3 regions of the Exiguobacterium sp. s80 genome follow, and region 3 is predicted to be linked to each of the others. Evidence: riboswitches for the same ligand, from Rfam matches in the RefSeq annotation. Region 3 holds a riboswitch; each other region holds the start of a gene.
What was found. A riboswitch is a leader RNA that binds a small molecule or an ion and turns the genes downstream of it on or off. The one in region 3 is predicted to bind lysine.

Region 1: linked by a shared signal. The riboswitch ahead of KNP94_RS12245 (amino acid permease) and the one ahead of KNP94_RS11105 (aspartate kinase) in region 3 are both predicted to bind lysine.
Region 2: linked by a shared signal. The riboswitch ahead of KNP94_RS06960 (Na+/H+ antiporter NhaC family protein) and the one ahead of KNP94_RS11105 (aspartate kinase) in region 3 are both predicted to bind lysine.

Annotation. Positions count from the first base shown of each region.
Region 1 is NZ_JACSMP010000007.1:56,231-60,523, reverse strand. It holds gene KNP94_RS12250 (solute:sodium symporter family transporter) at 1-461, opposite strand, end outside; gene KNP94_RS12245 (amino acid permease) at 987-2,468, opposite strand; lysine riboswitch at 2,581-2,765, opposite strand; gene KNP94_RS12240 (MarR family winged helix-turn-helix transcriptional regulator) at 2,937-3,392, shown strand; gene KNP94_RS12235 (GGDEF domain-containing protein) at 3,549-4,293, shown strand, end outside.
Region 2 is NZ_JACSMP010000002.1:84,673-88,965, forward strand. It holds gene KNP94_RS06960 (Na+/H+ antiporter NhaC family protein) at 320-1,903, opposite strand; lysine riboswitch at 2,008-2,183, opposite strand; gene manA (mannose-6-phosphate isomerase, class I) at 2,293-4,101, opposite strand; gene KNP94_RS06970 (PTS sugar transporter subunit IIB) at 4,252-4,293, shown strand, end outside.
Region 3 is NZ_JACSMP010000005.1:174,041-178,333, forward strand. It holds gene KNP94_RS11100 (aspartate-semialdehyde dehydrogenase) at 3-995, opposite strand; gene KNP94_RS11105 (aspartate kinase) at 1,008-2,207, opposite strand; lysine riboswitch at 2,320-2,498, opposite strand; gene argH (argininosuccinate lyase) at 2,570-3,940, opposite strand; gene KNP94_RS11115 (argininosuccinate synthase) at 3,937-4,293, opposite strand, start outside.

The sequences.
Region 1 (4,293 bases), on a different contig from region 3:
ACGTTAAACAGCTGTAAGACGGCAATCCCGCCGGAGTAAAGCATCGATGGAATCGTCACGCACATGTAGCCAAGTAAGAATAAGAGCACCGTCATCCGCCGGACCGTTTCATCATAGCGCTGACTTAAAAATTCAGGTAACGTCGAAATCCCCATCCCCAAAAACTTAGGCAACAGGTAGATCGCCATGATGATGGCAGCAAACCCTGCCGTGACTTCCCACGCCATGCTCGACATATTCCCCATGAACGACTGACCGTTCAAACCAATCAGTTGTTCTGCCGAAAGGTTGGTCAGAAGCAAGGAACCGGCAATAAAGATTCCGCTTAGTCCACGTCCTGCCAAAAAATATTCGTCAACTCCCTGTTCCTTGCCTCGTGTCATGCGATAGGATACATAAGCAACGAGCGCCATGAAGAACGCGGCCGAACCCAGTGTCAAAATCAATTCATATGTACTCATTTCACACTTCCTCCATCTCAATCGTTTTAGTAGGTTTACCGTAAAGAATTTATTCCTTATTTTTACTTTATTGAAACAATATTTTTAGATAAAAATAAAATTATTAAAAAGAAATAATCCAATTACGGATTGACATACTTGAAGGGACATATCATGGAAAGAAACTGAAAAAATCTTTCGGGAATTATTCGCTTCTTCTATACAGAAAAACCCTCTCGCAAGTGAGAGGGTTTTGGTGTGTAGACAAACTATTAATAAGCGTAAACATGCGATAACGAGAGACAATCCGTCACGATACTACCTAAAAAGCGTCATGTTTCGTTGACTCCTAAGGGAAAAGTGCGTTTTCAACGCACTGTCAGAGGCAGGCAAGACCCTGCTCATTGTCCGTTAGGATCAAGGAGCAACGGCTTGCGCCTCGCCCGAGGAAAGCAACGAAAAAAGACGCTTGATCTCCCGATTCCCGATAACACTTTGCCTATAGTCTGACCTCTCGTAAGCGAGAGGGTCCTTTAGCTTATACTATTATTTTTTCGGATGCTTCGGAAACTCCATCTCATCATACCGGACAACCGATGTCCGGTGTTTGACTTTATGTCCGAGCCAGAAGACCAAGAATAACGGAATTCCGATATACGTTGCTGCAATCCCAACCCAGTCGATTTGATCAGCGAGGAACGCGGCATAGTTTTGCCCAACGATAACGAGGAAACACAGGCCAAATGCGAATAGCGGACCAAACGGGAACGCCGGTGCAACGTACGGTAAGTCACGTAACGCATGCCCTTGGGCGACGAAACCTTTTCGGAAACGGTAATGGCTGATCGCGATCCCGAGCCACGCGATAAATCCTGTCATTCCGGAAGCATTCAGTAACCAAAGATAAACTTGTCCACCGAACATCGACGTCAAGAAACAAAGCGCACCAATCGCCCCTGTCGCGAGTAACGCATTCCGCGGCACACCGTTTTTTGAGACTTTCGCAAATAGTTTCGGTGCATCACCTTGTCGTGCCAGTGTGTAGAGCATCCGGGTTGAAGCATACATCCCGGAGTTCCCGGCAGACAAGACGGACGTCAAGATGACCGCATTCATCAATGCTGCTGCAAACACGAGTCCTGCTTTTTCGAAGACGAGTGTGAACGGACTGACGGCAACATCCGTAATATCATTTGAGACAAGGCTCGGACTTGTGTATGGAATCAACATTCCGATGACGAAGATCGCAAATACATAAAATAATAAAATGCGCCAAAACACCTGTTTAACTGCTTTCGGGACATTTTTTTCAGGATCTTCCGACTCGCCTGCTGCGATTCCGACGAGCTCCGTCCCTTGAAAGCTAAAACCTGCGACAAGAATGATACCGATGACAGCTGGAATCCCTCCGACAAACGGTGCATCACCTAAGCCAAAGTTTTTGAACCCTGCTGGTGGCTCCGAAGTAAAGATACCAAAAATCATCGCGACTCCTACACCAAGAAACACGATGACCGTGACGACTTTAATCATCGCAAACCAGTACTCGGCTTCACCGAATCCTTTGACCGAAAAATAATTTAATCCAATCATTAAAAGTAAAAACAGCGCGCTAAAATAGACGCCCGGAATGTTCGGGAACCAGTAATGCATGACGATTTGTGCTGCGACGAGCTCGACGGCAATCGTGACGGCCCAGTTGTACCAATAGTTCCATCCTAAGGCGAATCCGAATGAAGGGTCGACGAACTTCGTCCCGTACGTCGAGAATGATCCTGCGACCGGCATATAGGCGGCCATCTCCCCAAGGCTCGTCATCAAGAAGTAGACCATCAATCCGACGATTGTATAAGAAAGTAACGCACCACCCGGTCCTGCCGCTGCAACAGAGGCACCTGACGCGATGAATAAACCGGTCCCAATCGCTCCGCCAATTGCAATCATCGACATATGCCGGGCTTGAAGCCCTCGTTGTAGCCCTTCTGCTGTGGAATCGAGGGGTTGTTGTTGCTGTTGTAAATTGTTCATGTCTGTCGCTTCTCTCTTTTTATAATTTTTGAGAGGGCGTAAAAAAGCGCCCTCACCTTCCAAGAGGAAGATGAGAACGCAACATATCGATGATGCGTCTCATTCTACCGTCGTGAAAGATAGCTCCCCATAAACCGCAAACGGTTCATGACAGTATTAGACCTGTTTGATCTAATCCCAATCGCTGACTTTCAAAGTAGTCTACGATTTCGGCAATTCTTCCTTTTGAGCTATTTCATCTGCCGCTTGACGACATCCGTAACCCGACTCATAAGAATCGCAACCTCCATCCCACTGGTTGAGTGAGAACTAATTAAGTTGATTTACTAATTCATTACTTCGACATAGTACATAATATGTTTCTTGTTTGTCAATTTATATTTTTGAATCCTACCGTGCTCATAGTAAAATTCCGATATTTTTAGTACACTAAATGGTAGAAGGTAGTACAGAAAGGATGTTGCTCAGATGGGACAAGAACAACATGACCAATTGACATATCGATTAGAAGAACAAATGCGCGTGATTCTCCGGACGTTGCGCCGTGAGTTGAATCAACTGTTTGAAGGTACTGCCACGCGAAGTGAATTCTTCATCTTACGTAGCTTATCTGAAAACGGCCCCCAGCGTCCGACATTACTCGCGGAACAGTTCGAACTTGCGACAAGTCAGGTCACCGCTTTGACAGATAAACTTTATAAGACCGGTTTTGTGACACGGACACGTTCGACGGAAGATCGTCGTTCAATCGTCCTTGCCTTGACTGACGAGGGAGAGGCCGCTTTTCGGAATCTCGAAGTCGTCCGTCGCAAATATCTTCAGGAGCGATTCGGCACTTTGTCTGAAGAGGAACTGAACGTGATGATCCATGTATTTGATAAAATCCTCGCGACAATGGATGAAGAAGTCGTCTCATCCAATTAATAAATTAAAAATCAAGAGAAGGACAGAGGTTTTATTCTGTTTTTCTTTTTTTATTCTAAACATTCAGACCTCCTATACCGTTAGTAGAACGAGTATACTCAAAGTATATAATTGGAAGTATACTGCAGGGGGAGTTGGGAGGATTTGTTGTCTATTATGAATAACTTCATCATAAATTTTTGTCTCTTATTCACGACGATCACGCTTTTATTTTTACCTTTTCGAAATCAACCAAGAATTACACCAAAATCAAAGCTTGAATCACGCCTTATTTTAGGTTGTGTAGCTGGTGCAATTGCTGTACTCCTCATGTTCAACAGCATTCAAATTGATATTGCCCGGATTGACTTACGTATCATTCCTGTCGCGATTGCCACATTATTTGGCGGATTGCCTAGTGCCTTCATCACGGGAGTCATGATTATCGGAACGCGTTTTTTAATTACACCTGCTGATCAAATCGAAGGAGCGATTCTCGCTTCCGTCATCATGATTTTATTCATTTTGACAATTGGCATAGCACGCAGATTTTTACGTAATACATTGCTGACTTTTGAATTAATGATCGGAATCGGTATTCTCTATTCGTTACCAGCTATCTATGCACTGACAAACAGTTGGGAAACGTTTTTCAAAGTATCGGTTACGTACATTTTCTTTAATTTATTAGCCGGACTCGTCACCTATCGCTTATTAGCCGAACTGCGACGACATTTTGAAAATATCCAGTACCAGCAAAAACTTGCGATGACCGACGCCTTGACGGGTCTCGCTAATCGCCGACGTCTGGACGACTCCCTATCACTCGTCGGATCGGATGACGATGGATATTCACTTATCCTGATCGATATCGATTTCTTCAAACACGTTAACGATACATATGGTCATGATGCGGGCGACG
Region 2 (4,293 bases), on a different contig from region 3:
TGCGATATCGAATTGCAATTCGTTCGTGCTTTCCTGTATTTCTCTCACGGTATTACCTAAAAAGCATCACGTTTCGTTGACTCCTACGGGGAAAAGTGCGTTTTTAACGCACTTTCAGAGGCAGGCAAGACCCTGCTCGTTGTCCGTAAGGATCAAGGAGCAACGGCTTGCGCCTCGCCCGAAGAAAGCAACGAAAAAAAGACGCTTTTTATTTCTCCATACCATGTTGTCTACAACTTAAAAAAAGGGATTGCACATCACGGTAGATGGCAATCCCTTCTTTTTTTCTCGTCTAGGCTAAGCTGAGCGTTATTTTTTATTATTCAGCGCGAAGTTCAGTTGGTACTTTACCGCGCTTCGAGACGACATTCAGGACGACGAGTGCGAGTAAGAAGGCGATAAGTGCACCGATGAAGCCGATGATTGATGAATCGGTTAAACCGAGCACAAGGTAGCCGACTGCCGATGTCGCCGCACCAACCAACGCATACGGAAGTTGTGTCGTGACGTGATCGATATGATGCGAACCGGCACCTGTCGAACTGAGAATCGTCGTATCGGAAATTGGTGAACAGTGGTCTCCGAAGACGGATCCGGCAAGAACGGCAGCGAGCGTCGGAAGTAAGAGATTCGGTTCGACCGCCATGATGAGGTCAGCACCGATCGGCAGCATGATACCGAATGTTCCCCAACTTGTACCTGTCGAGAATGCCATTAAGCTTGCAATCAAGAACAATAAGAAGGGGAGGTACGAAGCAGAAATCGACTTACTGACGAAGCTTGCTAAGTACTCACCTGTTTTCATGTCACCGATAACAGCGATGATTGTCCAAGCGAATAATAAGATGACGACAGCAGGCCACATGGATTTCATCCCAGCCCAGATGCTGTGTCCGTATTCGCGCGCCGGGATTTTCCGACCAATCAACATCAGGAAAGCAACGACTAAACTGATGACGACACCAGCAACGAGTGAACGTGTTACGTCTGTCGCTTCAAATGCACCAATCAACGTAAATGCACGATTGTCAGCAGCGAGTGCCTGAGCACCGGTAAAGAGTAATGCGGAAACCGTTGCAATGACGAGAACGATAATCGGAACGACGAGGTCACGTACTTTTCCACCTTCGTGTTCTTTGACTTCCTCTGCCATCCCCATCGGTGTTCCTTTACTTGCGTCGAAAAGTTCACCTTTTAATGCACGAAGTTCATGCGTCCGCATCGGTCCGACCGCAATCCCTGTGTACGCGATGTAAAGCGTCAGCAATAGAGCGAAAATCGCATAGAAGTTGAGTGGCACGATCATCATGAAAGCACTGAATGCGGAATACTCCGTAATCGAATGTGTCGTCAAGATACCCGCGATGATTGAGATGATGAACGCTCCCCAACTTGAAAGCGGGCTGATGACACAGACTGGAGCAGCCGTCGAGTCAATAATATAAGCAAGTTTTGCACGCGAGACGCCACGACGGTCCGTTAACGGACGACTGACATTCCCGACAGCAAGACTGTTGAAGTAATCATCGATGAAGATTAAAATACCTAAACCAAATGCTGCGAGGCGAGCGCCGCGCGCTGTCTTGACGTGTGTTGTTGCCCATTCACCGAAGGCATGTGCACCGCCCGATGTTTGGATAAGCGTCGATAGAACACCGAGTAATAGTAAGAAGATGAGTAATAAGACGTTCCATTCATTTAACGCCCCATCCGCCCAAAATAGACTAAAGATGTTTTTGCCGAGATAGACGACCGTATCGATTGGATTAAAGCTATGCAGCAATAAAGCACCAATCAAAATACCGACACCAAGTGAAATAACGACTTTGCGCGTCACGATTGCAAGTGCGATTGCAATGACAGCTGGAATGAGCGCAACGATTGAATCTGAATAATTGACCATTGTGTGGTTCCTCCTCTTTTTTTAGAAGATGAGACCCATTGCATATAAAAAAGCAAGGGCACCGGCAACAAAGCCGACACCCTTGCTGGATGCGTCTTTCTTAGCCGAATTGGAGCGCTCCATACAAAACACGTATGGCAATCGAACGGGTATTTCCCAATTCGACCAGTACCATCAAGTCAGACACTTGACGATACTTCGGCAGCATTACCTTTCCTTGATCGTCCTCGTTGTCATCCTCAGATCAAATACTCATTAAGACCGCGCCTCTACCTCATCGATAGAATAGTCATATTCTTTTAATAAGAAAACCTTATCATATTTCAGAAAAAAGTTTCAAGTCTGTTTTTAAAAAAAGTAGTAAAGTCTGTTCAAAAGGAACAATGAAGTTATTCGGCGTTCATCCGATTTAAATGGGCAGCACCGATGACACCGGCATTTCCTTCCAATGCAGCTGAGCGAATGATTGTTTTTTGACGTAACGTCGGGTAGAGACGGGCATTGACGGCTTGTAAGAGCTCTTCCCAAAATAAATCGGCGGAAGCCGTAACACCGCCACCGATGATGACGGCTTCCGGATCAAGTGTGTGAATGATGTTCGCTACGCCTGTTGCTAAATGATTTACGAAACGAAGCCTTTCCTGTGTATTGCCAAGAAGTTGTGCAATAGAAGATTCATTTAATGAATCAGCCCGCGTCTGAAGAGCCGTACCGCTTGCTAATCCTTCGAGTGAGCCTTTGTTCAAGACGTGATGTTCCGGTCCAGAAGCATCGATGATCGTATTTCCGATTTCACCAGCATATCCGTGTGCGCCTCGAATCAACGTCTTTTGATAGACATATCCACCACCGATTCCTGTACTGACTGTCATGTAATAGATGGATGTATAGTCTTGTCCTGCCCCGAACAATGCTTCGCCGAGCGCGGCGGCATTTGCATCATTTTCAAGGGAAACCGGGATGTTGAAGAACTCTTCTAACGGGCGAACTAAATTTACATCGTCCCAACCCGGCAGGTTTGGAGGTGACAATAGCCGACCCGTTGCTGCATCAAGCGGACCAGGCGCTGCGATACCAATTCGTTCGACTTCAAATTCTTCAAGTAGCTTTTGGATGGCTTGTCTTAAATGTTTAATTGTATAGTCCGGGCCAGCAGCCGCCTCTGTCAAAAATCGATATTGTTTTACGACATGGTGCTGATTGATTGCGGCAACACGCGTGTGAGTCCCACCAAGATCAATTCCGATGTGAAGTCGTTGTTTCGGTGTTGGATTTGGACCAGTCAATAGAAGTTTCCCCTTTCCAGAAACGGTACAAGTTACTTTTGCCGGAATCAGAACCGTGTCTCCGGCGGTATAACGCAATTGGTTGATGATCAGCGTGCCACTGATGATAGTGATGACTTGGAAGGAAGTTCGTGGTGCAATCGTAATCATGTCATGGATGGCCCATTCCTCGACAAAAAAATAGGCGTTGGTTGTCAGTAGTCTTGAACAAAAAGAGGTCGGTACATAAGGCTCCTCGTACTGGAAATGAGGAAATTGAATGACTTCGAGTGCTTCTTTAAGGTGGAGTTGACGCGGTTTGTTGGTCGAATGGTCAATTCGATCGTAATCGTACAACCGGTACGTGGTATCAGAGTTCTGCTGGATTTCGATGACAAGACACCCTTCGGTTAAAGCATGAACAGTACCTGCTGGAACGTAAAAAAAATCGCCGGGTGAAACAGGCAAATCAATTAAGCCGGAAGTTAAATCGTCTTCACGGACAGCGCGCAACAAATCAGCTTTTGTTTTGAAGTCATGCCCATAAATAATGGTGGCGTCTGCCGGACAATCGACGATATACCAGCATTCATTTTTCCCGTAAGGCTGTCCTTCTAGGCGACAGGCATCATGATCGTCAGGATGGACTTGAACGGATAAATCATCCGCAGCGTCAATCCACTTAATGAGTAAAGGAAAAGCTTCCGTTGTGTCCATCCCAAAGATTTCAGGGTGATTTGACCATAAATCCCGTAGTGCATCACCGGAAAAACGTCCGGCATTCACTTTGGTTTGCCCGTTTTGGTGATCAGCCAAGGTCCAAGCTTCACCGATGTTTTGTTTGCCTAACGTATCAAATCCATATGCACCAAGCTTACATCCACCCCATATCCGCTCCTGTAAAATCGGCTCAAAACAAATCAGTTCTTCCATGATTGTTCCTCCTCCAAGTTGTTTTCGATTACAACACTACACTTTTTAAAAATAAAAATAAACAAAATAAAAATCAAGTATAGACATGGATGTTAAAATCCGTATAATCAAAGTTGTAAGCGATTCCAAAACGCGGAAGGAATGGTTGAAATGAAAAAAATCATGTTGGCGTGTAGTTCAGGAATGTCGACG
Region 3 (4,293 bases):
GATTAAGAATGGATGCCGTTTTCTAAAGCATGACGCGCGACCTGGACTGCATTTGACGCCGCGCCTTTTCGAATGTTATCCGCGACACACCACAGATGGAATGTGTTCGCGAGCGTTTGATCTTGACGAATCCGCCCGACGTACACTTCGTCCGTCCCGCTTGCATCAAGCGGCATCGGGTACTGATTTCGCGAAACATCATCAACCAGTACGACGCCTGGCGCGTCAGCAAGTGCTGTGCGAATCGCTTCGACCGTCGTCTCGTTTGAAAACGTCACGTTGATTGCAACCGAATGCGAATTTGTGACGGGAACACGGACACACGTCGCACTGACCGGTAAGTTCGGTTGGTTAAAAATCTTCCGTGTCTCGTCAATCATTTTTTGCTCTTCTTTCGTGTACCCGTCTTCTAAGAAGACATCGATATGCGGCAAGATATTATCATGGATCGGGTGCGGATAGTTGACCGGTTCTTCACCGCGGCTGCCTCGCGCCAAGTCCTCAATTCCTTTTTGACCGGAACCGGAGACTGCTTGATACGTCGTATACGTGATTCGTTCAAAACCTAAGTGTTTGAGTGGTGCCAGGGCAACGACGGATTGAATCGTCGAGCAGTTCGGATTAGCGATCAGTCGGTCGGTGCTGCTGACCGCTTCCGGATTGACTTCTGGTACGACGAGCGGAATCGTCTCTTGCATCCGGAAAGCACTTGAATTATCGACGACAAGTGTTCCGTGTTCTGCCAGCAAGGGGGCATACTGTTCACTGATTGCTCCACCGGCTGCGAATAATGCAACGTCGATCCCGTGATGGATGATGTCTTCCGATAAAGCTGTAATCGTCACGTCCGTTCCATTAAACGAAACGATTTTTCCTGCTGATCGTTCTGAAGCATACGCCGATAGTTGACCGACTGGAAAATCGAGTTCCTTCAAGACTTGTAACATCTTTTGTCCGACGGCGCCTGTCGCACCGATGACTGCTACGTGGTACATGTTCATTCCTCCTTACAGGCTAAACGCGTTCGCGATCGCCGCGACCGTTCGTTCGATATCTGCTTGTGCGATTGTATACGAGATACTGATTTCTGATGTCGTGACTTGATAAAACGTGATGTTCTCGGCACGGAACGTCGCAAATAATTTTGATGCGACGCCCGTTGCGTCACGCATTCCGATTCCGACGACCGATAACTTGGCATGCTCGTTATGACGATCGACTTTAACGGTCGGAAAACGATCGATGATATCTTTCAGTGCCTCTTCGAGAAACTCTTCTTCATCGAGTGGACAAGAGAACGAGAGGAACACGTCACTATCAAAGGTCGTTTGACTGATCATGTCGATATTGACATGGCGATTCGATAACAATTCAAAAATGTCGGCGACTGCTGAATTGGTTTGTGGAACGTGTTTGATTGAAACCGTCAAAACATTTTTCGTTACACTGACGCTCGTGACTGCTTTTTGTTCCATCGTTTCTGTTGCCTCCATGATCCAAGTCCCTCTTTCCGATTCAAGTGTTTTCCCAACAAAGATATGCACGCCGTATTTTTTCCCGAGTTCGACGCTGCGCATCTCCATGACCTTCGATCCCAGTGCACTCATTTCCATCATTTCATCATATGAAATTTGTGGAATCGGCTGTGCCGCTTGATGAATCCGCGGATCCGCCGTATAGACACCGTCGACATCTGTATAGATTTCACAGCGCTTATCAAGGACGGCCGCTAAGGCGACAGCCGTTGTGTCTGATCCACCACGACCGAGTGTCGTAACATCCCCGAGCTCGTTGACACCTTGGAATCCGGCGACGATGACGACATCATAGGTTTCGAGTTTCTTTCGTAACAAGTCCCCGTCAATTTGTTTAATCTTACTTTTCGTATGAACCCCCATCGTGCTGATTCCTGCCTGCGCACCTGTTTGTGATAAGGCTTTTACTCCGACGGAATTTAAGGCGATGCTGAGTAACGAAATCGTTTGTTCTTCGCCGATTGCGAGCAATCGATCGAGTTCACGTCGTTCAGGACGATCCGTGATTGCTTGCGCTTGTGCGATGAGCGAGTCTGTCATCTTCCCCATCGCAGAGACGACGACCACTAATTTTTCACCTTGTTCTGTCCGATTTTTTAAATAATTCGCAATTGACTGAATCTGTTCGACAGTCGCGACCGAGCTACCACCAAATTTAAGTACAGTTGTCACAATCCTATCTCCTTTGTCCCGAAACAGAAAAAAACGACGGGCCGGTAGGAGCGTTCCTACGGCCCGTCGTTATCACGATCGGACAAACGAAGACAAAGTCTTTCGTTCTTTTACGTAAGATAGCGCTCCGAAACATCGGTTTCGGCAGTACAACGGATCTTAACCGTTGTACCAGCAAATGAGAAGAAGCATCTTTCTCATTCACTTCGGCGGATTTCCCCTTTCACATCACTCAGCATGCTCGCTTCAATAAATGATGTTACTGATGTCATCCGCGCCTCTATCTGTCGGTTGTTAGTTACAGTTATAGCAAACATTTTTTGTTAAATCCAGTCATTTGCTAAAATTTTTTCATTTTTCCGTTAATCCGCGAGTTTTTTCTTCGCTTGATCGAGTTGTACAGAAACAGCAGCAAAACCTGTCCCGCCGTAACTTCCTCTTCTTGCTACTGCTTGCACCGGGTCGAGGAGCGGATAAACATCTTCCGCGATGACGGAGTGGAACGTTTGATACGTTTCAAGCGTTAAATCTTTTAAGAAACAATTCGTCTGAACACAATGGAGGACCGCTTTTCCGACGATTTCATGCGCTTCCCGGAAAGGAACACCTTTTGTGACGAGATAATCTGCTAGTTCCGTCGCATTCGAGAAGTCTTGCATTGTCGCCTTCTTGAGCGCTTCTGTCTTAAACGTTGCTGATTCGAGCATTCCCGTAAAGATTTGAACGGATTGTAAAACGGTATCTGCCGTATCGAAGACACCTTCTTTATCTTCTTGCATGTCTTTATTGTAAGCGAGCGGTAATGCTTTCATCGTCGTCAGGAACCCCATCAGGTTTCCATAGACACGCCCTGTTTTTCCGCGAATCAATTCAGCGAAGTCCGGGTTTTTCTTTTGTGGCATCATGCTCGAACCCGTTGAAAATGCATCTGACAATTCGATGAATGAAAATTCTTGCGACGCCCAGATGATGATTTCTTCACAAAAGCGTGAGAGGTGCATCATGACCGTCGAAGCAATCCCGAGATATTCAATGACGAAGTCACGGTCCGATACAGCATCGAGGCTGTTCGGATAGACGTGCTCAAATCCGAGCAGTTCCGCTGACTTGAAACGGTCAATCGGGAATGTCGTCCCGGCGAGTGCCCCAGCACCGAGCGGCGAAATCCGAATCCGTTTCAAATTATCTGTCAGACGATCTACGTCACGGTCGAACATCCAAAAATACGCGAGTAGATGGTGTGCAAGTGAAATCGGTTGTGCCCGCTGTAAGTGGGTATACCCCGGCATGACGGTTTCGATGTGTACATCCGCCTGTTCCGTAATCACCGTCTGCAAGTTGCGTAGGCTTTCGATTAAATCAACCACATGTTGTTCCATCCACAAATGTAAATCCGTCGCAACCTGGTCATTCCGACTTCTCGCTGTATGCAACTTCCCTGCGACCGGTCCGATTTGTTCCGTCAGCAACCGTTCGAGATTCATGTGGATGTCTTCGTCAGCAAGCGAATAGACATGTGTTCCAATCGAAGCTTGTAACGTCTTGAGACCCGCTTCGATTTTTTTCCATTCCGTCTCTTCTAGGATACCTTGTTGATACAACATATTGGCATGGGCGAGACTTCCTTCTAAATCAACTGCCGCAAGCTTTTGGTCGAATGAAATCGATGCCCCAAACGCTTCAGCCTGAGCGGAAGCCCCTTCTGTAAACCGTCCGCCCCAAAGTTTCGTCATTTTGTCACGCCTTCCTGCCGATGAACACTTGCGTGTGTCGCAATCGCAAGACCGTGCAATTTAATGAATCCTTTCGCTGCTTCATGATCGAACGCATCTTCTTTCGTATACGTCGCAAGCTTCTCGTCATAAAGTGACACCGGTGACTGACGTCCTGTGACCGTCGCATTCCCTTTGTAGAGTTTGACCCGTACTTCGCCCGTGACGTCTTGTTGCGTCGCTTTTAAGAATGCTTTCAGACCTTTCGTTAACGGTGCGTGGAACAAACCGTTGTAGATTGTTTCTGCATATTGTTGACTTAAAATCGGTTTGAAGTGAGCGACGTCTTTCGTCAATGTGATGGTCTCGAGTGC